DNA from 3 places in the Janthinobacterium sp. GW460-12-1-14-LB5 genome. Region 3 is predicted to be linked to each of the others. Evidence: predicted binding sites of a transcription regulator. Region 3 holds the regulator's gene; each other region holds the start of a gene.
What was found. The regulator FNR, encoded in region 3, switches genes on or off when oxygen is low (the NO sensors DNR and NnrR bind a similar motif). The targets are predictions, from matches to a motif close to TTGATNNNNATCAA.
Positions count from the first base shown of each region.

Region 1: the regulator FNR is predicted to act here: its motif matches at 3,212-3,225, upstream of paaA (1,2-phenylacetyl-CoA epoxidase subunit PaaA).
Region 2: the regulator FNR is predicted to act here: its motif matches at 2,870-2,883, upstream of AC07X6_RS03315 (OmpW/AlkL family protein).

Region 1 is NZ_JBWKYD010000001.1:209,760-217,010, forward strand. Features, by position in the region: gene AC07X6_RS01015 (M14 family metallopeptidase) at 357-1,481, opposite strand; gene AC07X6_RS01020 (hypothetical protein) at 1,623-1,877, shown strand; gene paaX (phenylacetic acid degradation operon negative regulatory protein PaaX) at 2,113-3,042, opposite strand; gene paaA (1,2-phenylacetyl-CoA epoxidase subunit PaaA) at 3,310-4,299, shown strand; gene paaB (1,2-phenylacetyl-CoA epoxidase subunit PaaB) at 4,325-4,609, shown strand; gene paaC (1,2-phenylacetyl-CoA epoxidase subunit PaaC) at 4,624-5,376, shown strand; gene paaD (1,2-phenylacetyl-CoA epoxidase subunit PaaD) at 5,376-5,909, shown strand; gene paaE (1,2-phenylacetyl-CoA epoxidase subunit PaaE) at 5,950-7,029, shown strand; gene paaG (2-(1,2-epoxy-1,2-dihydrophenyl)acetyl-CoA isomerase PaaG) at 7,081-7,251, shown strand, end outside.
Region 2 is NZ_JBWKYD010000003.1:38,084-45,334, reverse strand. Features, by position in the region: gene AC07X6_RS03335 (NAD(P)H-dependent oxidoreductase) at 129-719, opposite strand; gene AC07X6_RS03330 (MerR family transcriptional regulator) at 779-1,144, opposite strand; gene fur (ferric iron uptake transcriptional regulator) at 1,214-1,651, opposite strand; gene AC07X6_RS03320 (LysR family transcriptional regulator) at 1,903-2,799, shown strand; gene AC07X6_RS03315 (OmpW/AlkL family protein) at 2,949-3,566, shown strand; gene AC07X6_RS03310 (MetQ/NlpA family ABC transporter substrate-binding protein) at 3,649-4,476, opposite strand; gene AC07X6_RS03305 (methionine ABC transporter permease) at 4,502-5,176, opposite strand; gene AC07X6_RS03300 (methionine ABC transporter ATP-binding protein) at 5,169-5,978, opposite strand; gene AC07X6_RS03295 (TonB family protein) at 6,164-7,251, opposite strand, start outside.
Region 3 is NZ_JBWKYD010000013.1:66,079-73,329, forward strand. Features, by position in the region: gene ccoO (cytochrome-c oxidase, cbb3-type subunit II) at 1-46, shown strand, start outside; gene AC07X6_RS15080 (cbb3-type cytochrome oxidase subunit 3) at 48-251, shown strand; gene ccoP (cytochrome-c oxidase, cbb3-type subunit III) at 244-1,164, shown strand; gene ccoG (cytochrome c oxidase accessory protein CcoG) at 1,169-2,551, shown strand; gene AC07X6_RS15095 (FixH family protein) at 2,654-3,178, shown strand; gene fnr (fumarate/nitrate reduction transcriptional regulator Fnr) at 3,182-3,940, opposite strand; gene AC07X6_RS15105 (response regulator) at 4,180-7,251, shown strand, end outside.

The DNA.
Region 1 (7,251 bases), on a different contig from region 3:
TCCTCGGCGAAAAGCGGAAAGCGTGCGCAGGGAATCGTCCCGCGGACAGGCGGTGTCCATTCAAGACGATGCTGATGCGGTCAGTTTGCGTTACAGAAAGCTAATTCGGCAGGGACAAGGCCGTGGATGCGTATTGCCGGTGGCCGGGAAGTCATGGCGACCCGCCCGGCGAGATATTCTTGCGGGGCCGCGCAGCGTGGCACGGCCCGATTCTGTTGCTTAGTGTAGGACGATAATTTCTGGCAAGCAAGATGTTAAGAAAAAAATCTGCTCGGCCAGCAACGCTTGTCGTGCGGTCAAAAAAAAGCCCCGGCGAGCGGGGCATGGGATCAAGCGGGCCGTATCGGCCCTGGCGCTCAGGCGCGCAAGGTGGACAGGATAGGCTGCAGCACGGCCGCGCCCAGGGCGGCGCTGCGGGCACCGCTCCAGCCCGTTTGGGCATCGGGATCGTTGGCGTTGTCCTTGAACGGCAGTTCCAGGGTCAGCGACAGGCAACCGAAGGCATGGGTGATGTGGGGCGAGCCCATGGTCAGCACTTCCGGCGTGAACGGGCCGTCTTCGTAGCCGTGCTCATCCTGGAAGTCGGGGCTGGCCACCTTGAAGTCGGCAATGAAGCGGTCTTGCTCGGCTTTTTGTGCTGGCGTGAAATTTTCCAGCGCATCGCTGCCGGCCACGAAGACGTAGGGCAAGCCTTCGTCGCCATGCACGTCGAGGAACAGGTCGCAACCGATTTCATGCATTTTCTGTTTCACCAGGAACACTTCCGGGCTGCGCTCCATGGTCGGCGTCATCCATTCGCGGTTCAGGTTGGCGCCGGCCGCGTTGGTGCGCAGGTTACCGTGCACGGAACCGTCCGGGTTCATGTTCGGCACCACGTAGAAGACGGCGTCTTGCAGGCATTGGCGGGCAAACGGATTGGCCTGGTCCAGCAAGGCTTCGAGCATGCCTTCGACAAACCATTCGGCCATTGTCTCGCCCGGATGCTGGCGCGCGATGACCCAGACTTTTTTCTCGGCATCGGCGTCGCCGACGACCAGCAGATTCATGTCGCGGCCTTCCACCGTGCTGCCCAGGTCGATCAGGCGCACCAGCGGCGACGCTTGCGCGCTGTCGATCAGGGCCAGGTGGCGGTCCCATGGGTACGGTTCGAAATAGGCGTAGTAGACGCTTTCTTCCTCGGGGGTGTGTTCGATGGTCATCACTGTGCCGTCAAAGCTGGTCGGCACGCGGAACCAGGTTTCGCGGTCGTAGCTGGCCACGGCCTGATAATCTTTCCAGCCGTCCGGGTAGGCGGACTTGCCGGCATTCATGAAGCGGATCGTGCACGCCTCGCCTTGCGCGCCTTGCAGGCGGAAATAAAACCACTGCGTGATGTCGGCGTGGGAATCCTTGCGGATGTTCAGCTCGATGGATTGGGCATCGTCGGCGCGCAGCACCTCGATCGCGCCGGCGTCGAATTGCTGGCTGATTTTAATGGTCATGAGTGTTCCTGATAAAAACATATGGGTTTTGCATCGTGTGCAATGGCGCGATGATACCCGTTTTAGCCACGCCTTTGTGCTGGCGCAAACGACGACGGACGTCCTTTGCTAACGTGGAAGCTCCGACATGGGGAGATCATTATGGACGACCATAGCAACCACATACGCGAACTGGAAAAGAAAATCAGCGCCCTCAGCGACGCCCTGGCGCACCTGGGCAAGGGCACGACCTTGCAGGAATTGCTGCGCATCATACGTTTCCCCGGCTATACCACGCCTGCCGAGTTCACCTTCAACGCCGCCATCCTTGACACCATGCTGGTGCAGGCCAATGCGTTGGAAAAGCTAGGGCAGGATTTGCTGGCAGGGGCCAAGCAGGTGGTGGCAAAACAGTGAGCAGGCGGTGACTTACAACACCTAGTAAAACCGTAGCGAGCGGAAGGGAGTTGTGGTTGAGAAGCGCAACTGTACGAAGGTACAGTGAGCATCGCAGGCCGCAAATACCGACGCGCAGTAGGTTTTGATAGGTGTTCTTATTCCTGAACGCCTGAAAAATGGCCAGGGCAAGGCGCAGGGCCGCAGGCAGTACGAACGTACGCCCAGGCCCTGCAACGCCGCCATGGACGTTTTATCAGGTGTTCAGTCCGCCGAAACGTTCAAAAAACCACGGCTCGACAGACGGCGCATGCTCATCCTCGCGCCGCAGGGTGGCCAGGATATGTTCCTCGGCGGCCGCATGGGTGATGCGGTACAGGTCGCGCGCCAGCGCATAGGCTTGCGTGCCGGGCCACGGCTCGGGCAGCAGTTCGACGGGCAGTTGCGGGTCGTGCAATTGCACGCGACGGTAGGCGTGCGTCAGCAGCGAGCGGATGACGAAGGCTTGCTCCGCATCGAAGACGGGCGCTTCCTGTAGCAGGGTCAGCAGGGGTTGGAAGCTGGCGATGAATTTTTCGTAGCCGGCCATCACTTCCGACAAGTCCCAGCATTCGCCCACCATGTCGCGCAGGGGGCGTGTGCTGACACCCGGCAACTCTGTTGTGTGGCAGACATACAGCTTGCCTTGCACCTCGTTGCGCACGAGGATATCTTCCAGCGCTTCCGTATTGCTGGCCGGGTGGCCAAAGATGCCCGGGGAGATCAAGCCATAGCCGGCCCATAACAATTCCTTGCGCAGCGCCCCCCGTTCGGCCGCGCCGATGCTGCCGGCCGGGCCGATCACCAGGGTCCAGCTGCCATCCCAGTGCACGACCAGCGGCGCATAGATGCGGCGGTAGGCGCGTTCGAAGCGGGCCAGCGCCTCCGGGCGTATCGTATAGGCGCTGCGGCGGCCGTCGCGCTGTGAGCTGAGCCAGCCTTCCTGTGCCAGGCGGAACACGCTGGTACGCAATAGCCGGTCATTGACGCCAAATGGCGCCAGCAGTTCGATCAGGCTGCCCAGCCAGATGGCGCCGCCGCGCGGCACGATGGCGTCGCCAAAGATGGTCATCACCAGGGACTTCGAGCGCGGTGGGTCGCTTTCCAGGAAATCGGCTATCCATGCCGTGCAGCGGGTGTTCTTCATGTGGTTCCGGTCTGGCCGTGTTGCGGTCGGTTCAATAAAAGCAGCAGTTTACTTGGCTGCGCGGGTAGCGCGGCAATAATTTGCCGGAAGCGCTGGGGGCGCTCCGTAGTGTTTTCTGATAAGCAATATCATACGCACAAAAAAGCTGCACAAGATACGATTTTTTAAAATGACTCACATCAAGTGTATGCAAATCGTTTTTTGTATCGTATTATCTGTTCATCGCACCGCGTTACTGCGCAAAATCAAAGACATGGGAGACAGATCATGTACGCACAAATGGTTGAAACCGGCCTCAAGAACGTCCGCTCCATCGACGACATGGGCCAGGAAGAGCGCGCTTTCCAGGCGCGCATCGACGAAGGCATCAAGATCGAGGCCAAGGACTGGATGCCGGACGCCTACCGCAAGACCCTGATCCGCCAGATTTCGCAGCACGCGCACTCGGAAATCGTCGGCCAATTGCCTGAAGGTAACTGGGTCACGCGCGCGCCGACCCTGAAACGCAAGTCGATCCTGCTGGCGAAGATCCAGGACGAAGCGGGCCACGGCCTGTACCTGTACAGCGCCGCGGAAACCCTGGGCGTTTCGCGCGACGACTTGCTGGCCGCCTTGCACTCGGGCAAAGCCAAGTATTCCAGCATCTTTAACTATCCCACCCTGTCGTGGGCCGACATGGGCGCCATCGGCTGGCTGGTCGACGGCTCCGCCATCATCAACCAGATTCCCCTGTGCCGCTGCTCCTACGGTCCGTATGCGCGCGCCATGATCCGCGTCTGCAAGGAAGAATCGTTCCATGCGCGCCAGGGCTACGACATCATGATGTCGCTGTGCAAGGGCACTCCCGAGCAGAAAGCCATGGCGCAGGATGCCTTGAACCGCTGGTGGTGGCCATCGTTGATGATGTTCGGCCCGTCCGACGCCGCCTCCGTCAACAGCGCCCAATCGGCGCAATGGCGCATCAAGCTGTTTTCGAACGATGAATTGCGCCAGCGCATGGTCGACCAGACCGTGCCGCAAATCGAATACCTGGGCTTGACCGTGCCCGATCCCGACCTGAAGTTCAATGCGGAAACGGGCCACTATGAATTCGGCGAGATCGACTGGTCCGAGTTCAACAATGTCCTGAAGGGCAACGGCCCGTGCAACCGCGAGCGTTTGCAAACGCGCGTGAAAGCGTATGAAGACGGTGCATGGTTCCGCGATGCCTTGGTCGCGTATGCAGACAAGCAAGCCGCTAGCAAAGCGGCAGCCTGAAATATCTATAAAAGGGGATAGCAACATGAGCAAAGAATGGCCATTGTGGGAAGTGTTCATCCGCAGCCAGCACGGCCTGGCGCACAAGCATGTGGGCAGCCTGCACGCTTCCGACGCCGCCATGGCGGTCAACCATGCGCGCGACGTTTACACGCGCCGCAATGAAGGCGTGAGCATCTGGGTGGTGCGCGCGGCCGATATCGTCGCCAGCAGCCCCGGTGACAAGGGCGCCCTGTTCGAACCGTCGAACAGCAAGGTGTACCGCCATCCCACCTTCTTCCCGATGCCGGAAGAAGTCAAGAATCTGTGATGGGAGCGCCTGCAATGGATGACAAGGTCAACTACCTCCTGCGTTTGGGCGACAATGCCCTGATCCTCAGCCAGCAGCTGTCGCAGCTGTGCGGCAAGGGCCCGGCGCTGGAAGAAGACATGGCGCTGACCAACGTGGCGCTCGACTTGCTGGGCCAGACGCGCTTGTGGTTCAGCTATGCGGCCGAACTGGAAAACGCCGGCCGCGACGAGGACGACATCGCCTTCTTGCGCGATGCCCACGATTTCAAGAACTGCCTGCTGGTCGAACAGCCGAACGGCAATTACGCCGACACCATGATGCGCCAGTTCTTCTTCGACAGCTGGCACTACTTCCAGCTGCTGGAACTGACAAAATCGGCGGATGCCCGCATCGTCGACGTGGCGCAAAAGTCGATCAAGGAAGTGACCTATCACTTGCGCCGCAGCGGCGACCTGATCGTGCGTCTCGGCGACGGCACGGCGGACAGCCATGCGAAAACGCAGGCCGCGGCCGACAAGCTGTGGATGTACACGGGCGAGATGTTCACGTACGACGCCGTCGACCAGGCCATGGTCGCCGCCGGCATCGCGCCGCCATCGGACGTGCTGCGCCGGGCCTTCCTCGAACACGTGGCCGAGATATTCGCCGAAGCGACGCTGGTCATGCCGGCGCCCGACGCCTGGATGCAAAAGGGCGGCAAGCAGGGCACGCACACGGAGCACCTGGGTTTTATCCTGGCCGAGATGCAGTTCCTGCAGCGCGCCTATCCCGGGGCGGAGTGGTAATGAACACGGCCGGTGGCGCCGCGGCGCTGGACGCGGCACAGGTCTGGACCTGGCTGGGCGAGGTGCCCGACCCGGAAATCCCCGTCATCTCGGTGGTGGACCTGGGTATCGTGCGCGCCGTTGATGTCGTCAGCAGCGAAGAGTGCGTCGTGACGATCACGCCCACGTATTCGGGCTGCCCGGCGATGCAGGTGATCGCCGACGCCGTCACCGATGCCTTGCGCAGCCATGGCGTGGTCAAGGTGACGCTGGTAAACCAGCTGGCGCCCGCCTGGACGACGGACTGGATGAGCGAGGCGGGCAAGGCCAAGCTGAAAGGCTATGGCATCGCCCCGCCGCAGCAGCAGGTGATCGACATCAGCGGTTTGCGTGGTGGAGTCAAGCGCCAGGCCATGCCCAAGCTGGACGTGATCTGCCCGAACTGCGGCTCGACGCATACGCAGCTGACCAGCCAGTTCGGCTCCACGCCGTGCAAGGCACTGTACAAATGCCTGGCTTGCCGCGAACCGTTTGACTACTTCAAGTGCCACTAAAAAAATCAGGCACACGTTCCGAAGAAACTGGAGATGAAGCATGAGTAAATTTTATCCGCTGTCCGTGGCCAACGTGCGCAATGAAACGCGCGACACCATCGCCGTCACGTTCGACGTGCCAGCGGAACTGCAGCAGCAGTTCCGCTTCCAGCAGGGCCAGCACCTGACCCTGCGCGCCAATATCAATGCGGAAGACGTGCGCCGTTCGTATTCCATCTGTTCGGCGGTGCAGGACGGCACCCTGCGCGTGGCCATCAAGCGCACGCCGGGCGGCGCCTTTTCCACCTGGGCGAACGATACCCTGAAAGCCGGCGCCACTATCGAGGTGATGCCGCCCATGGGCCACTTCAACGTGCCGCTCGATTGCGTCAACCGCAAGCACTACCTGGCGTTTGCGGCCGGCAGCGGCATCACGCCCATCCTCTCCATCATCAAGACGACTCTGCTGACGGAACCCCTGAGCCGTTTCACCCTGTTCTACGGCAACCGCGCCTCGTCGTCCGTCATCTTCAAGGAAGAATTGACGGATTTGAAGGATGTGTACCTGGAGCGTTTGAACCTCGTCTACGTGATGAGCCGCGAGCAGCAGGACATCGAATTGTTCAATGGCCGCATCACGCAGGAAAAATGCGAACAGTTCCTGCAGCACTGGATCAAAGTCGAAGACTACGACAACGCGTTTATTTGCGGCCCGGAAGACATGATGCTCGGTGTCTCCGCTGCCCTGCAGGCGGCCGGCATGCCCAAGCAGAACATCAAGATTGAACTGTTCGCCGCCAGCATCCCGAAAAACGCCCACAAGCCACGCGCCCAGCTGGCTGCGGATGCGGTGCAGGAAACGGAAGTGACCGTCATCATGGATGGCAACCACACCACCTTCACGATGGACAAGGACAAGGAATCCATCCTCGACGCGGGCCTGCGCCATGGGCTGGACATGCGCTACTCGTGCAAGGGCGGCGTGTGCTCGACCTGCCGCTGCAAGATCCTCGACGGCAAGGTCGAGATGGACGTCAACTACGCGCTGGAAGACTACGAAGTGGCGCGCGGCTTCGTCCTCAGTTGCCAGAGTTTTCCATTGACCGACAAGGTCGTGGTGGACTTCGACCAGGCTGAATAAAGCCGGCGCAGGGCTGACGCCCTGCCGTATCCATTACAAAAGCGAGACGCCATGACCTACCAAAACATCCTCTTCACCATCGAGCAGGGTATCGCCACTCTGACCCTGAACCGTCCCGACAAGCTCAATAGCTTTACGCAAGCCATGCACGAGGAAGTGCGCGACGCGATTGCGCAAGTGAACGCCGACAGCACCGTGCGCGTCTTCGTGCTGACGGGCGCG
Region 2 (7,251 bases), on a different contig from region 3:
TGTTGTCGCGAGAGCAAGGCGACTGACAAACAGGCAATACCATCATGGTAGCCGCTGAATATGACGGCTTGATTACCGGCTTGTCAAAACCGTATGCAAGATGGCTGCATGGCAATCCATTGCCGGACCTACAGGCGCCGCGCCAGCGCCTGCGCGTGTTCCAGCCAGCGCGTGCGCTGCGCTTCGGTGGAATCGATCATGGGGCCGAAACTGGCCACCTTGACGGGCTTGACGCCGCAAAATTCCAGGGTCGTCTTGCGCAGCTGGTGGATGCCGGGCATGTGGTAGACCCAGCGGAAATACCAGGGCGGCGTATCCATCGCCACCAGCAGCTGCGCCGTGCGGCCCTTCAGCAGTTGCGCCGGGAAAGCCTTGCCGGGGCGATATTTGAAGGCAAAGCCGGGCAGGAAGATGCGGTCGACGAAACCTTTCAGCAGGGCCGGCGCGCCGCCCCACCAGATCGGGTAGGCGAACACCAGGTGTTCTGCCCAGCTGATGGCTTCCTGCGCGGCCAGCAAGTCCGGCTCCAGCGGCTGCACCTGGCGGTAGCCTTCATGCAGGTTCTGGTCGAAGTCCAGCTGGCCCAGGCGCAGCTCGCGCACGCTGTGGCCCGCGCTGCGGGCGGTGGCGGCGTAGGCCTCGGCCAGGGCGGCGCAAAAGCTGTCGCTGGACGGATGGCCGAGGAGAATTAAAATGCGCTTCGGTGTAATTTTGCTCATGCTGCAGGCTTTCCGTTAAAGAAGAGCTTGCATGCTAAAGCCTGCCCTTAGTGGCAGAGTCAAGCGGCCGCTTGAAGGTGCTGGCGCGCCAGGCAGTCGCGGATTTCCGCGTCGATGTCGGCCAATTGCGCATCGAGCTGGCGCAGGCGGGCGATATCCTGCCGCACTTGCGCGCGCTTGGCGCTGATGTGCTGCGACAGGGCGGCCCAGTCGGTCTCGTCGCCGGCCAGCAGGGGCAGCAGTTCGGCCAGGCGGAAGCCCAGCGCCTGCGCCTGGCGTATCAGTTTGACTTGCGCCAGGTCCTGCTGCGTGTAGACGCGGTAGGCGCCGGAGCGGCGCACGTCGCCCAGCAAGCCCAGCGCCTCATAGTGGCGCAGGGCCTTGGGCGAGGTGCCCGCCAGGCGGGCGATTTCTCCGATATACATGGGTGATCCTTTCTCAAGCGTGAGCGAATCTTACCGCAAGGCAGCAGCGCCCAGGCGGCCCAGGCACCTTCAGGCCCGGCGCGGCGGGATTTTCTTCGCCGTGCACTCGGCGCAGGTGCCGTACAGCGACAGCGCGTGCTCGTGCAGCACGAAACCCCGCTCGGCGGCGATCTCGTTCTGGCGCAGTTCGATGCCTTCATCGACGAATTCATCGACCTTGCCGCAGCCCGTGCAGACCAGGTGGTCGTGGTGCTGGCCTTCGTTCAGCTCGAAGACGGCGTGGCCCGATTCGAAGTGCCGGCGAAACAGAATGCCCGCTTCGGCAAACTGCATCAGCACACGGTAGATGGTGGCCAGGCCCACATCGATCTTTTCAGCCAGCAAGAGTTTATACACGTCGTCCGCACTCAGGTGCTTGATGCCGCCTTCTTGAAACAGCTGCAGAATCCGCAAGCGGGGGATGGTCACTTTCAAGCCCGATTCACGCAGTTCCCTCAATATATCCATGTCTCCCATTCCTTTTATTATCGCCTGAGCGAGCGCTTAAGCGTGAACCTGCATTATATCGCAAATGATAATCATTACCATTCTCATGTGCGTGCAGAAGATAGTATGCTGCGCGGGCCGGCGGCAATCCAGTGACATCGGCGCAAGTGGCGATTGCGTGGCGGACAACTTCTGCCCGCGTTGTCGTTAACGATGGAAAAATGGCGCCCGCATCGCTACACTGTGCAACAGACAATAACAATGGAGGAGCCATGGATCGATTCGATGCGATGCGCATCTTTACGCGCATCGTCGAGCTGCGCAGTTTCACGCAGGCGGCGCATGACCTTGGCTACCCGAAGGCGACCGTCACGCATGCGATCAAGCAGCTCGAAGCGCGGCTGCGCGTGCGCCTGCTGCAGCGAACCACGCGGCAAGTGACGCCCACGCCCGATGGCGAGGCGTATTACCAGCGCTGCGCGCGCCTGCTGGCCGACCTGGAAGAAACGGAAGCCGTGTTCAGTTCGGCGGCGCAGCAGCCGGCCGGCAAGCTGCGCATCGACCTGCACGCGACCCTGGCCATGCATTTCGTCATGCCCGTGCTGGACCGGTTCTGCGCCCGCTATCCCTTGATCGAACTGGAAATCGGCATGGGCGACCGCCTCGTCGACCTGGTGCGCGAAGGCGTCGATTGCGTGCTGCGCGTGGGAGAGCCCGGCGACTCGTCCATGGTGGCGCGCCGCGTCGCGCTGCTGGAGCAAATGACGTGCGCCAGCCCCGCCTACCTGGCCGCGCACGGCACGCCCGAGAATCTGGCGCAGCTGGCGGGCCACCGCGCCGTGAATTTCTTTTCCGCCCGGACGGGCAAGGTCTGGCCCTTCGATTTCAAGGTGGACGGCCAGCGCCACAGCGTGGCCTTGCCGGGCACCGTGTCCGTCAATAACGCGGACGCGTATCATGCCTGCTGCCGCGCGGGCCTGGGCCTGATCCAGGCGCCCCGCTACCACCTGGAGCGGGCGCTGGCGGCCGGCGAACTGGTGGAAGTACTGGCGCACCTGCGGCCCGACCCCTTGCCCGTCTCCGTGCTGTATCCCCATCACCGGCAATTGTCGCCGCGCGTGCGCGTGTTTGCCGACTGGGTCGCCGGCCTGTTTGCCGAGGCGGCTTGATTTTGCAATGCCGCATTTTCTTGACCTGGGCAAAGAAAAAAATCCCTCTTTTGATGCCATCTAGCACTATTTGATGTGGATCAAAGTTTTTGTTGCACTGCACTCTTAGACTTCGCAGCGTTACTTAACGACAAAAAGAGGGAACTAGAATGAAGAAGTCCGCAACTGCAGCAGCAATCGTTTTGGCCGCCATCGGCGCATTCGCCGGCAATGCAATGGCGCAGGAAAGCCCATGGCTGGTGCGTGCGCGTGCCGTGCATATCGATCCGGCCAATAAATCCACGCCGGTCTTGGGCGCTGGCGCATCGGACACGATACACGTCAGCAGCAAGACGATTCCTGAAATCGATATTTCGTATTTCTTTACCCCCAATATCGCTGCCGAGCTGATTCTGACGTATCCGCAAAAGCATGACGTCACCCTGGGGGGCAAAGATATCGGCACGTTCAAGCATCTGCCGCCGACCCTGTCGCTGCAATACCACTTCATGCCGGAAAAACAGTTCAGCCCATATGTGGGTGCAGGCGTGAACTACACGAATATTTCGAGCGTGAAACTGCTGGACGGCGCCGGCCGCCTGGAACACGACAGCTGGGGCTTCTCGCTGCAAGCCGGTGTCGATTACAAACTGGATAAAAACTGGTCCTTGAACTTCGACATCAAGAAAGTACAGATCCGCAGCGACGTCTTCGTCGGTGCGGCCAAGGCCAGCGAAGTCAAGATCGACCCTGTCCTGATCGGCGTAGGCGTCGGCTACCGCTTCTAAGCATGGCATGACAGCGTCCGCACGGCGCGGACAATAAAAAAGGACGGCCTTGGCCGTCCTTTTTACGTTTGGTGCACGCCGTTTATTTTTTCAGCGTCTTTTCCAGCGCCAGCTGGTAGTCCGTCTTTTCGTAGCCGGCCAGGTATTTGTTCGTCGCGTCGAGGAAGGCGCGCGAGCGGTAGGCCGCTTCCAGGTCCTTCACCCATGGCTTGGCCTTGTCGGCCGTGCGGATGGCGACCAGGTTGATGTAGCTGTCCGAGATCTTTTCCACGCTAAGGGCCGACGTCAGCTTCATGCCGGCGGCCAGCGCGAAGTTACCGTTCACAAAGGCGTAGTCGGCGTCCGCCAGCGAACGTGGCAGCTGCGCCGCTTCCAGCGGCACCAGTTTCAGTTTTTTTGGATTTTCCAGCACGTCGCGCTCGGACGCGCGCAGCGGATCGACGTTCGGTTTCAGCTTGATCCAGCCCATCTTGGCCAGCATCACCAGCGCGCGCGCCTGGTTGGTCGGGTCGTTCGGCATGGTGATGGTGGCACCGTTCTTGACTTCCGCCAGGGTTTTCTGCTTGCCGCCGTACAGGCCGATCGGCATGGTCGGCACGGTGATCAATGCGCTCAATGGCAGCTTGTTATCGGTGGCGAACTTGGTCAGGTAGACGATGTGCTGGAACACGTTGGCGTCCAGCGAACCTTCGGCCAGCGCGTAGTTCGGCTGCACGTAGTCGTTGAATTCGACGATCTTGACCTTGTAGCCCTGTTTTTCCAGGATGGGCTTGATGCCCAGCTTCAGCTGGTCCGAATACGGGCCGGAGCTGGTGCCGATGACGATTTCCTTCGGGTCCTTGGCGTGGGCGGCGGTGGCGAGGGTCAGGCTGGCGGCGGCCAGCAGCAGGGTGCGGCGAATGTGGTTCATGTAGGTCCTTGTTTCTGAATATGAATTAACGTTTGTCGAGGCGCTTGGCGATGCGCGTGCCGGCGAACTGGATGGTTTGCACCAGCACGATCAGGATGGCGACGGTGGCGACCATGATGTCCGTCTCGAAGCGGTAGTAGCCGTAGCGGATGGCCAGGTCGCCGATACCGCCGCCGCCCACCACGCCGGCCACGGCCGAATACGACAGGAAGCTGATCGACAGCACGGTCAGGGCCAGCACCAGGCCGGAGCGCGCTTCCACCAGCAGCACGCGGAAGATGATCTGCATTTCCGAGGCGCCCATGGCGTGCGCCGCCTCGATCACGCCGCGCGGCACTTCGCGCAGGTTCTGTTCCACCAGGCGCGCCAGGTAGGGAATGGCGGCGAACGACAGCGGCACGCTGGCGGCCAGCGGGCCGATCGAGGTGCCGGCGATGATGCGCGTAAACGGCGTCAGGGCGACCAGCAGGATGATGAAGGGGAAGCTGCGCACGGTATTCACCAGCCAGCCGAGGATCGTCGACAGCGGACGGTTTTCCAGCGACTGGCCTTCCGAGACGAGGAACAGCAAAATGCCCAGCGGGCCGCCGATCAGGATGGCGGCCGTCAAGCCGATGCCCAGCATGGTCATGGTCTGGCCCAGCGCCACCCAGATTTCCGGCAGCAGGTTGATGACGTTATTGATCGATTCTTCAAACATGTGTTGCATCCTTCCATGCGGTGGCTTCAAACGCCTCGGTGCCGTAGTAAGCCAGCTCGCGTCCCAGCGCCGTCTTGCGCGGGGTGGCTGTGTCGCTCAGGTCAAATTGTTCGGCGATGGCGCCGTTTTCCACGACGGCGACCCGGTTGCAGATGGCACCGAGCACCGACAGCTCATGGCTGACGATGACGATGGTCACGCCGAGGCGCGCATTGATGTCGCGCAAGGTGTCGAGCAGGGCGCGCGTCGTTTCCGCGTCCAGCGCGGACGTCGGCTCGTCGCACAGCAGCACGTCCGGGTGGCTGGCCAGGGCGCGGGCGATCGCCACGCGCTGCTTCTGCCCGCCGGACAGTTGCGCCGGATAGCTGTGCAGCTTGTCGGACAGGCCGACGAGCGCCAGGCATTCCTCCACGCGGGCGGCGATCTGCTCGCGCTTGGTCGTGCCATGGATTTTCAGGGGGAAGGCGACGTTGTCGAAGACGCTGGCGTTTTGCAGCAGATTGAATTGCTGGAAAATCATGCCGATGTTCTGGCGCGCGTCGCGCAGTTCGCTCTTGCCCAGGCGCGTCAGTTCGCGTCCGGCCACGGTAATGGTGCCGCTGTCGGGGCGCTCGAGCAGGTTAATCAGGCGCAGCAAGGTCGATTTGCCGGCGCCGCTCTTGCCGATCAGGCCGAAAATATCACCGGGATAGACTTCCAGCGTGACCGATTTGACCGCGTGGAATTGTTCGCCCTTGGGCAGCGCGAAGGTCTTGTTCGCGCCATCGATGCGAATCACCGGCGTACGGTGTGGTGTGGTCATGCAGTGTTTCCTTTTTTATTGGACCGTGACAGGCTTGTTTGCAGGGGCCAAATCGCCCAGCCTGCTACGTCGGTTGCGTAGTATACCTCCGATCGTGTTATTACTCCTACGACAGAATCTTGCTTTGAATATGCAAATAATGTCTATATGGGTGTTTGGCGAGAGTAAACGCGGTTTTTTCGTGTTCAGCCGATGGAAAATTCGACGGGAATCGATAATTCCAGCGGGTCCGGCCGTTCCTTGGGAATGCGCGGCAGTGGCGCCGCCCGTTGCAAAGTGTCGAGCGCGGCCTGATCCAGCGCCGGGGAACCGGAACTGCGCTCGATGGCGGCTGCCAGCACCTGGCCATCGCGGTCGATGCGGCAGCGCAGATACACCACGCCCTGTTCCTGCTTCGCGCGCGACGCCGTCGGATAGCGGCGGAAGCGCTCCATGCGCGCCAAAACCTTGCCTTCCCAGCTCGATACGCCGCTGCGCAGCTCCTGTGGCGCGGGCGGCAGGGCAGGCGAGGGCGGCGCCGCCGCGACGGACGCCGTGGCCGCCGGTGCCGGTGTCACGGGGGCAGGACGCACGTCGGCGACGGCCGCGATGGCCTCGGCTTGCGGCGGCATGGGCGCGGCATCCGGCTGCGGCAGCACGAATTGTTTGATTGCCGGCGCTGCCTTTTTGGCAATGGCGCGCGATGGCGCGGCGGCCGCGCTGACCTGTTCAGCAAGATTCTGCTCCAAAGGGCGGGGCGGGGCGGCGGCAGGCAGGAACAGCAGCATGGCCGGCTGGGTGGAGTCGGGCGCGATGGCCAGCACGGGCGCCGCTGGCGCGCGGTGGTACACGGCCCATCCCAGCAGGGCGCCATGCATGGCGAAGACCGTGGCGATGGTCAGCGGCTTGTGCCAGTCCGGCGGCGGCGTCTTTTCTGGCGCCGGCGCCCGCCCCTCCGGGCGGCGCAGCAGATAGAGGATGACGGCGATTTCCAGCGTTGCCACGAGGACGATGACCCACCACGGCGGATGGCCGAGGCACATGGCGACAAAGCCGATGGCCATGCCCAGGCAAGCGAGGATCTTGCCGCGCCGCGACACGGCGCGGTGTTCGCGCCACTGGCGCAGCGGCGCGCCAAAGCGCGGATGGTGCAGCAGCCAGTGTTCCAGGCGCGGCGAGGCACGGCTGAAGCAGGCCAGCGCCAGGATCAGGAAGATCGTCGTCGGCATGACGGGCAGCAGGGCGCCGATCACGCCCAGTGCCACCATCAGCATGCCGGCCGCCGTCCAGGCCC
Region 3 (7,251 bases):
CGCCTATCTGCAGGGCCTCGGTACATTAATCAAAACAAGGAATTAGCATGGCAATCGAAAACCTGTTTGACAGCGCCAGCAGCGTCATGACGGTGGTTTCCTTTACGACGTTCGTGGGCATCCTGTGGTGGACTTTCAGCCGCAGCAATGGCGACTTCGACGCGGCGGCGCGCCTGCCGTTCGCCGACGACGCGCTCGACTATCCGGCCGAGGCCGAGATGAACCTGGCGAAGGAGCATAACCATGGCTGACTTTACCAATGGCTTCTGGAATATCTACGTCATCGTGCTGTCCCTGCTGGGCATCATCGGCTGCGGCGTGCTGCTGTACTCGCAGTCGAAAGTGAAAGTGGCCGCCGGCGCCCCCGCCGACGGCACCACGGGCCACGTGTGGGACGAGGACTTGAAGGAACTCAATACGCCGATGCCGCGTTGGTGGATGTGGTTGTTCTACATCACCATCGTCTTCGCGCTGGCCTACCTGTTTCTGTATCCGGGCCTGGGCAACTACGCCGGCAGCCTGGGCTGGAAATCCACGGGCCAGTACGAGGAAGAGCTGAAAAAGGCGGAAGCCGACTACGGTCCCCTGTTCAACAAGTACCTGAGCCAGGACTTGAAGACGGTGGCCGCCGATCCGCAGGCGCAAGCCATCGGCCAGCGCCTGTTCCTGACCTACTGCGCGCAATGCCACGGTTCGGATGCGCGCGGCAACAAGGGCTTCCCCAACCTGACGGACAAGGACTGGCTGTATGGCGGCGATCCCGACATCATCAAGACCACCATCATGCACGGCCGTAATGGGCAAATGCCGCCGATGGGCGCCGCGCTCGGTTCCGAAAAGGATGTCGAGAACGTGGCCCATTACGTGCTGAGCCTGTCCGGTTCCACCTCGGACCCCGTCAAATCCGTGCTGGGCAAAGCCAAGTTCGGCGCCTGCATGGCCTGTCACGGCGCCGATGCGAAGGGCAACCAGATGCTCGGTTCGCCTAACCTGACGGACAAGATCTGGCTGTACGGCGGCAGCGCCGATACCATCATGGAAACCGTGCGCAAGGGTCGCTCCAACACCATGCCGGCCTTCAGCGATTTCCTCGGCGAATCCAAGGTACACGTGCTGTCGGCGTATGTCTGGAGCCTGTCGAATCCCCAGACGCCCGTGAAATGATGTAATGGAACCTCAAGTCATCAAGATGTATGCGGCCCGCGAGCAAATCTACCCTCGCGAGGCCAAAGGACGCTACGCTACCTGGCGATGGGTATGCGTATGGCTTACCCAGCTCGCGTTCTACGGCTTGCCGTGGTTGACCTGGAATGGCAGGCAAGCCCTGCTGTTCGATTTGACCACGCGCAAGTTCTACATTTTCGGCGTCGTGCTGTGGCCCCAGGATTTCATCTATCTGGCGGCCCTGCTGATCATCTGTGCGTATTTGTTGTTCCTCGTCACGGCCATTGCCGGGCGGGTGTGGTGCGGGTTCTCTTGCCCGCAAACGGTATACACGGAAATCTTCCTGTGGGTCGAACGCCGCATCGAGGGCACGCGCAGCGCGCGCATGGCCCTCGACAAGCAGGGCCCCTCCGTGCGCAAGGCGTTCAAGAAGACGGCCAAGCACCTGGTATGGGGCGCCATCGCCCTGTGGACGGGCTTTACCTTTGTCGGCTACTTCACGCCGATCAAGGAACTGGCGCACGCGGTGACCACGCTCAATTTCGGTCCCTGGGAGTGGTTCTGGGTCTTGTTCTACAGCCTGGCAACCTACGGCAACGCGGGCTGGCTGCGCGAGCAGGTGTGCAAATACATGTGCCCCTACGCGCGCTTCCAGAGCGCCATGTTCGACCAGGACACCCTGATCATCACCTACGATGCCAAGCGCGGCGAACCACGCGGCGCCATGAGCAAGAAGGCCGGCAACAACGACAAGCTGGGCGATTGCATCGACTGCACCCTGTGCGTGCAGGTGTGTCCGACCGGCATCGATATCCGCAACGGCCTGCAGTATGAATGCATCGGCTGCGCCGCCTGCGTCGATGCCTGCAATACCGTGATGGACAAGGTCGACCGGCCGCGGGGACTGGTACGCTACAGTACCGACCATGCGATGGAAAACAACTTCAATTCGAAGCAGATACGCCAGCGCGCCATGCGCCCGCGCGTCTTGATCTACACTTCCATCCTGGCCCTGATCATCATCGCCGTGTGTACTTCGCTGGCGCTGCGCACGCCGCTGAAGATGGACGTGATCCGCGACCGCGGTTCGATGGGACGCGAAGTGGAAGACGGCATGATCGAAAACGTCTACCGCCTGCAGATCATGAACACCTCGGAGCAAAGCCAGCATTTCAAAATCAGCGCATCCGGCTTGCCGGGCCTGACCTTGCTGACGCGCGAAGAAGTGACCTTGCAGCCGACGGAAACGCTGGGCTGGCCGATCCGCCTGCGCGTGCCGCACGGCATCGGCGAGAAAGGCTCGAACAAGATTGCGATCGAATTGCAATCGCTGGACGACCCGTCGCTGCATGTGCGTGAAAGCGCGGTATTCATCGTGCCACGTTAACAAGGAAAGGCGGACGGGGACCGGGTGCCCTCGCCGCCGCCACGAAGTTGCAGGAAGGCCGGTCCCCGCATGGGGACTGGCCGTTTAAACAGGAGAAATAGCATGTCCGACAGTCTGAAACTGCAACCTCCCGTTGCCCCGTGGTACAAGCACCGCTGGCCATGGCTGCTGATGATCGGTCCCGGCCTGTCCGTGGTCGTCGGCAGTTTCATGGGCTATATTGCGTTTACGCAACCCGATGCGCTGGTGGTGGGCGATTATTACAAGCAGGGCAAGGCCATCAACCAGGATTTGAAGCGCGACACGATCGCCAGCGACCTGGCGATGGATACCAGCCTGGCGTATGACGTCGCTGCAGCGCGCCTCAGCGGTTCCGTGCACAGCTTCGGCAAGGCGTACCAGGGTCCGCTGCAGCTGCACCTGGCGCATGCGACGTTGCCGGAAAAGGATATCAAGCTGCTGGTGCAGCCCGATGCGGCCGGCAATTTTTCCGTGACGCTGCCGATGCTCGAGCGCAGCCGCTGGCAGGTGCTGGTGGAAAACGACAAGCGCGAGTGGCGCCTGTCCGGCATCTGGACCTGGCCGTTGCAGCGCAGCATCGCGCTGCACGCCGATGAAGAGCTGTAAGCCTTATTTGCAGACGTCGGTGCCGGCCGTAATAGCTTTTAACTTGGCCGGCTGCAAGATCTCGATCTCACGGTTGGAGACGCGCAGCCAGCCTTCCTTCTTGAATTTCGACAATAAGCGGCTGACGCTCTCGATGGTCAGGCCCAGGTAGTTGCCGATTTCCTCGCGCGACATGCGCAGCTGGAATTTGCTGCTCGAATAGCCGCGCGCCTCGTAGCGCGACGCCAGGTTGACGATGAAAGCGGCAAAACGCTGCGTCGCCTGCATATTGCCCAGCAACAGCATCACGCTTTGCTCGCGCGTGATTTCCTGGCTCATCATGCGGTGGAAATGACGCAGCAGGGTCGGCATGTTGCCCAGCAATTGTTCCAGGCTGGAAAACGGGATTTCACACACTTCACTATCTTCCAGGGCCACCGCATTACAGTGGTGGCGGTCGGCGCTGATGGCGTCCATGCCCAGCAGTTCACCCGCCATCTGGAAACCCGTCACCTGCTCTTCGCCGCCGGGATTGATCTGGTACGTCTTGAAGTGGCCCAGACGGATCGCGTACAGGTTCTGGAACGAGTCGCCGATGCGGAACAGCGAGGCGCCGCGCACGATCTTGCGGCGGCGGCCGATGATCTGGTCCAGTCTGTCCATGTCGCCCACATCGAGGCCCATCGGCAGGCACAATTGATGCATGCTGCAAGTCGAGCATCGCGCACGCAACGCCTCCACGTTCACGGTGGGCAAGGTTGGAGTGAGTAGCGCTTCAGTCATGTCGGTACCTTTTAGAAAATGCAACAACAAGTTTACTGCATACAGGGTTGCCGTGTGCCAATTTCACCGCAATTTCGCTGAATAAACGACGTTCCGACTTTAATTATATGGCAACATCGTCAAAAGGCCGTACGGGGCGGGCAATTTGCGCGGTGGCGCTTGCCAAGCTGGGGCATTGATAGGAAAATTCCTGACAGCATTATCTGCCGCCTGTGCCGCCCGGTACTGAAAAGGAAATCATGAAGCCTCTCGGCATCAAAGCAAAAGTCGCGCTGGCCACCAGCCTGACCTCGATCGCCATGATCGCGCTGGTCACGATGATCCAGGTGCAGCACATGCGCGACGATTTCACCCGAGTACTGCTGAGCCAGCAGTCGTCCCTGATCACCCGCACCGCCGCCGAACTCGACGACAAGCTGGCCATGCTGCTGCAGATCGTCACCCTGACGGCCAGGCAGCAGCCGCCGGAACTGATCGCCCAGCCCGCCCAGTTGCGCCAATACTATTCGCGCCGCTCGATGCTGGTGCTGTTCGACGACGTGCTGGTGCTCGACGCGCATGGCGCCGTCGTGGCCGACATGCCGGAAGTGGCGGGGCGCGCCGGCATCAATGTTGCCGAGCGCGAATACTTCCAGACCGTCCTGCGCACGCGCCAGCCCATGATCACGGAACCGATGCTGGGCAAATCGAGCGGCATGCCCATCGTGCAGATGGTAGCGCCCGTGCTGGCCGCCGATGGCCAGGTGGCCGGCGTGGTGATCGGCGTATTGCGCCTGTACAAGGACAACCTGCTGGGCCGTTTGCGCTCGGAAAAGATCGGCAAGAGCGGCTATTACTTCATCCTCACGCGCGGCGCCGTGCCGCGCTACGTGCTGCACCCGGACACCAGCCGTTTGCTGCAGCCGCGCCTGCCGAACGCCAACCTGACGACGACCCAGCTGCTGAAGGACGATGGCGAAGGCAGCATGGTCAGCACCAACAGCCGCGGCATTACGGCCGTCAACAGCTTCAAGCGCCTGAAATCGGTGAACTGGCTGCTGGCCGCCTCGCTGCCCATCGACGACGCCTTCGAACCGTTCGATGGCGTGCTGTACCGGCTGGTGCTGTGGAGCATCCTCGCCTCGCTGCTGGCCGCGGCAGTGCTGGGCTGGGTTACCGTGCGCCTGCTGTCGCCCCTGGTGCGCCTGCGCGATACCCTGCAGGCGCTGCGCACCAGCGGCAGCCGCTTCACCCCCGTACCCGTGCAGCAGCGCGACGAGATCGGCCAGCTGACGGAAGCCTTCAACGGCCTGATGAGCGAACGCGACCGGCTGCAGCAGGAGCTCGAAGCGCGCGCGGCGGAGCTGGAGCAGGAGCGCGACCGGGCCGAGGCGGCCAACCGCGCGAAGAGCGATTTCGTGGCCAACATGAGCCATGAAATCCGCACGCCCCTCAATGCCGTGCTGGGCATGGTGTATCTGCTGGGAAATACCAAGCTCGATACGGAACAGCGCAAGTATCTGACCATGGTGCGCGTGGCGGGCCAGTCGCTGCTGGGCATCCTCAACGACGTGCTCGATTATTCGAAGATCGAGGCGCGCCGCATGGAATTGTCGCCCGTCGAATTCGACCTCGACGAAGTCATGAACACGCTGGCCACGACGATGACGATGAATGCGGGCGAAAAGGAGCTGGAACTGGCCATTGCCGTCGAGCCCGACGTGCCGCGGCGCCTCGTGGGCGACGCCCAGCGGCTGCAGCAGATCCTCGTCAACCTGGCCGGCAACGCCATCAAGTTCACGGAGCAAGGCGAAGTGGTGGTGGCCGTCAGTCTGGCCGAGAAGGACAACGGCCGCGCCTGGCTGCGCTTTGAAGTGCGCGACACGGGCATCGGCATGACGGAACTGCAGCAACAGCAGCTGTTCGCCGCGTTTTCGCAGGGCGACCAGAGCATCACGCGGCGCTTCGGCGGCACGGGCCTGGGCCTGGCCATCAGCAAGCAGCTGATCCACATGATGGGCGGCGACATCGCCGTCGCCAGCAGCGAAGGCAAGGGCAGCCGCTTCTGGTTCAGCGTGCCGTTCGACATGCTGGCGCAGCCGGCCGAAACGCGGCGCACGCCCACCCTGGGCCAGCTGCGCCTGCTGGTGGCCGACGACAACCGCACCACGCGCGAGCTGATCGTCAAGCTGATCGAGGCATGGGGCTGGCTGGCCGACGAAGTGGATTCCGGCTTTGCCGCCATCGAGCTGTACCGCGAGCGCCTGGCGCAGCAGCAACCGTACGACGTGGTGCTGGCCGACTGGCACATGCCCGTGATGGACGGCCTGGCCACGGCCAAGGCCATCCGCCAGGCGGCGGCCGGCCAGCGCCAGCCCATCGTGGTGATGGTCAACGCCTTCGCCCGCAACCACCTGGAGGAAATCTCCAGCGCGGCCGAGGCCGACGTGGTGCTGATGAAGCCGATTACGGGCTCGAGCCTGTTCGATGCCCTGCACCAGGCGCTGATTGCCAAGCACGACGGCGGCGAGCAGCGCATCCTGCACCAGCCGCTGGGCACGGAACTGGCCGGCGTGCATTTCCTGCTGGTGGAAGACAATCATCTGAACCAGGCCGTGGCGCGCGGCATCCTCGAACACATGGGCGCCACCCTCGACGTGGTGGGCGACGGCTTGCAGGCGGTGGAACGGCTGCGCACGGAGGCGCTGCGCTACGACATCGTGCTGATGGACATGCAGATGCCCGTCATGGACGGCTTCAGCGCCACCCACATCATCCGCACGGAACTGCGCTTGAGCCTGCCCGTGATCGCCATGACGGCCGGCGTGCTGGCGTCCGAACGCGAACGCTGCATGACGGCCGGCATCAGCGACTTCATCGCCAAGCCCGTCGTGGTGGAAGAGATGATGGAAGTCATCCTGCGCCACCTGCCCAAGCGCCCGCCAGTGCAGGCGGCGGGGCCGGCGCCCGTCGCCGATGAGGAGGTCTTTTCCATGGCGCCGCTGATGCGCGTGATGGGGCGCGACGCGAAAGGGCGCGGCGTGCTGCGGCGCATGGTGGAAGATGCGTTGAACAAGGGCATGGCGCCCGTGCGCGACGCCGAAACGGCCTTGCAGGCGGGCCGCCACAGCGACGTGGCGCGCATCCTGCACAGCGTGCGCGGCTCCGTCGGCACCCTGGGCACGAAGCGCCTGATCCGCGCCGCCTTCGCCACCGAGGAAGCCATCGACGCGGGCCGCCTGGACGAGGTGCCGGCACTGCTGGCGCAGACGGCGCAGGAACTGGAACAGGCGCTGGCGGCGGCGGCGGATTGGTTGTCGCGCCTAAAAGAT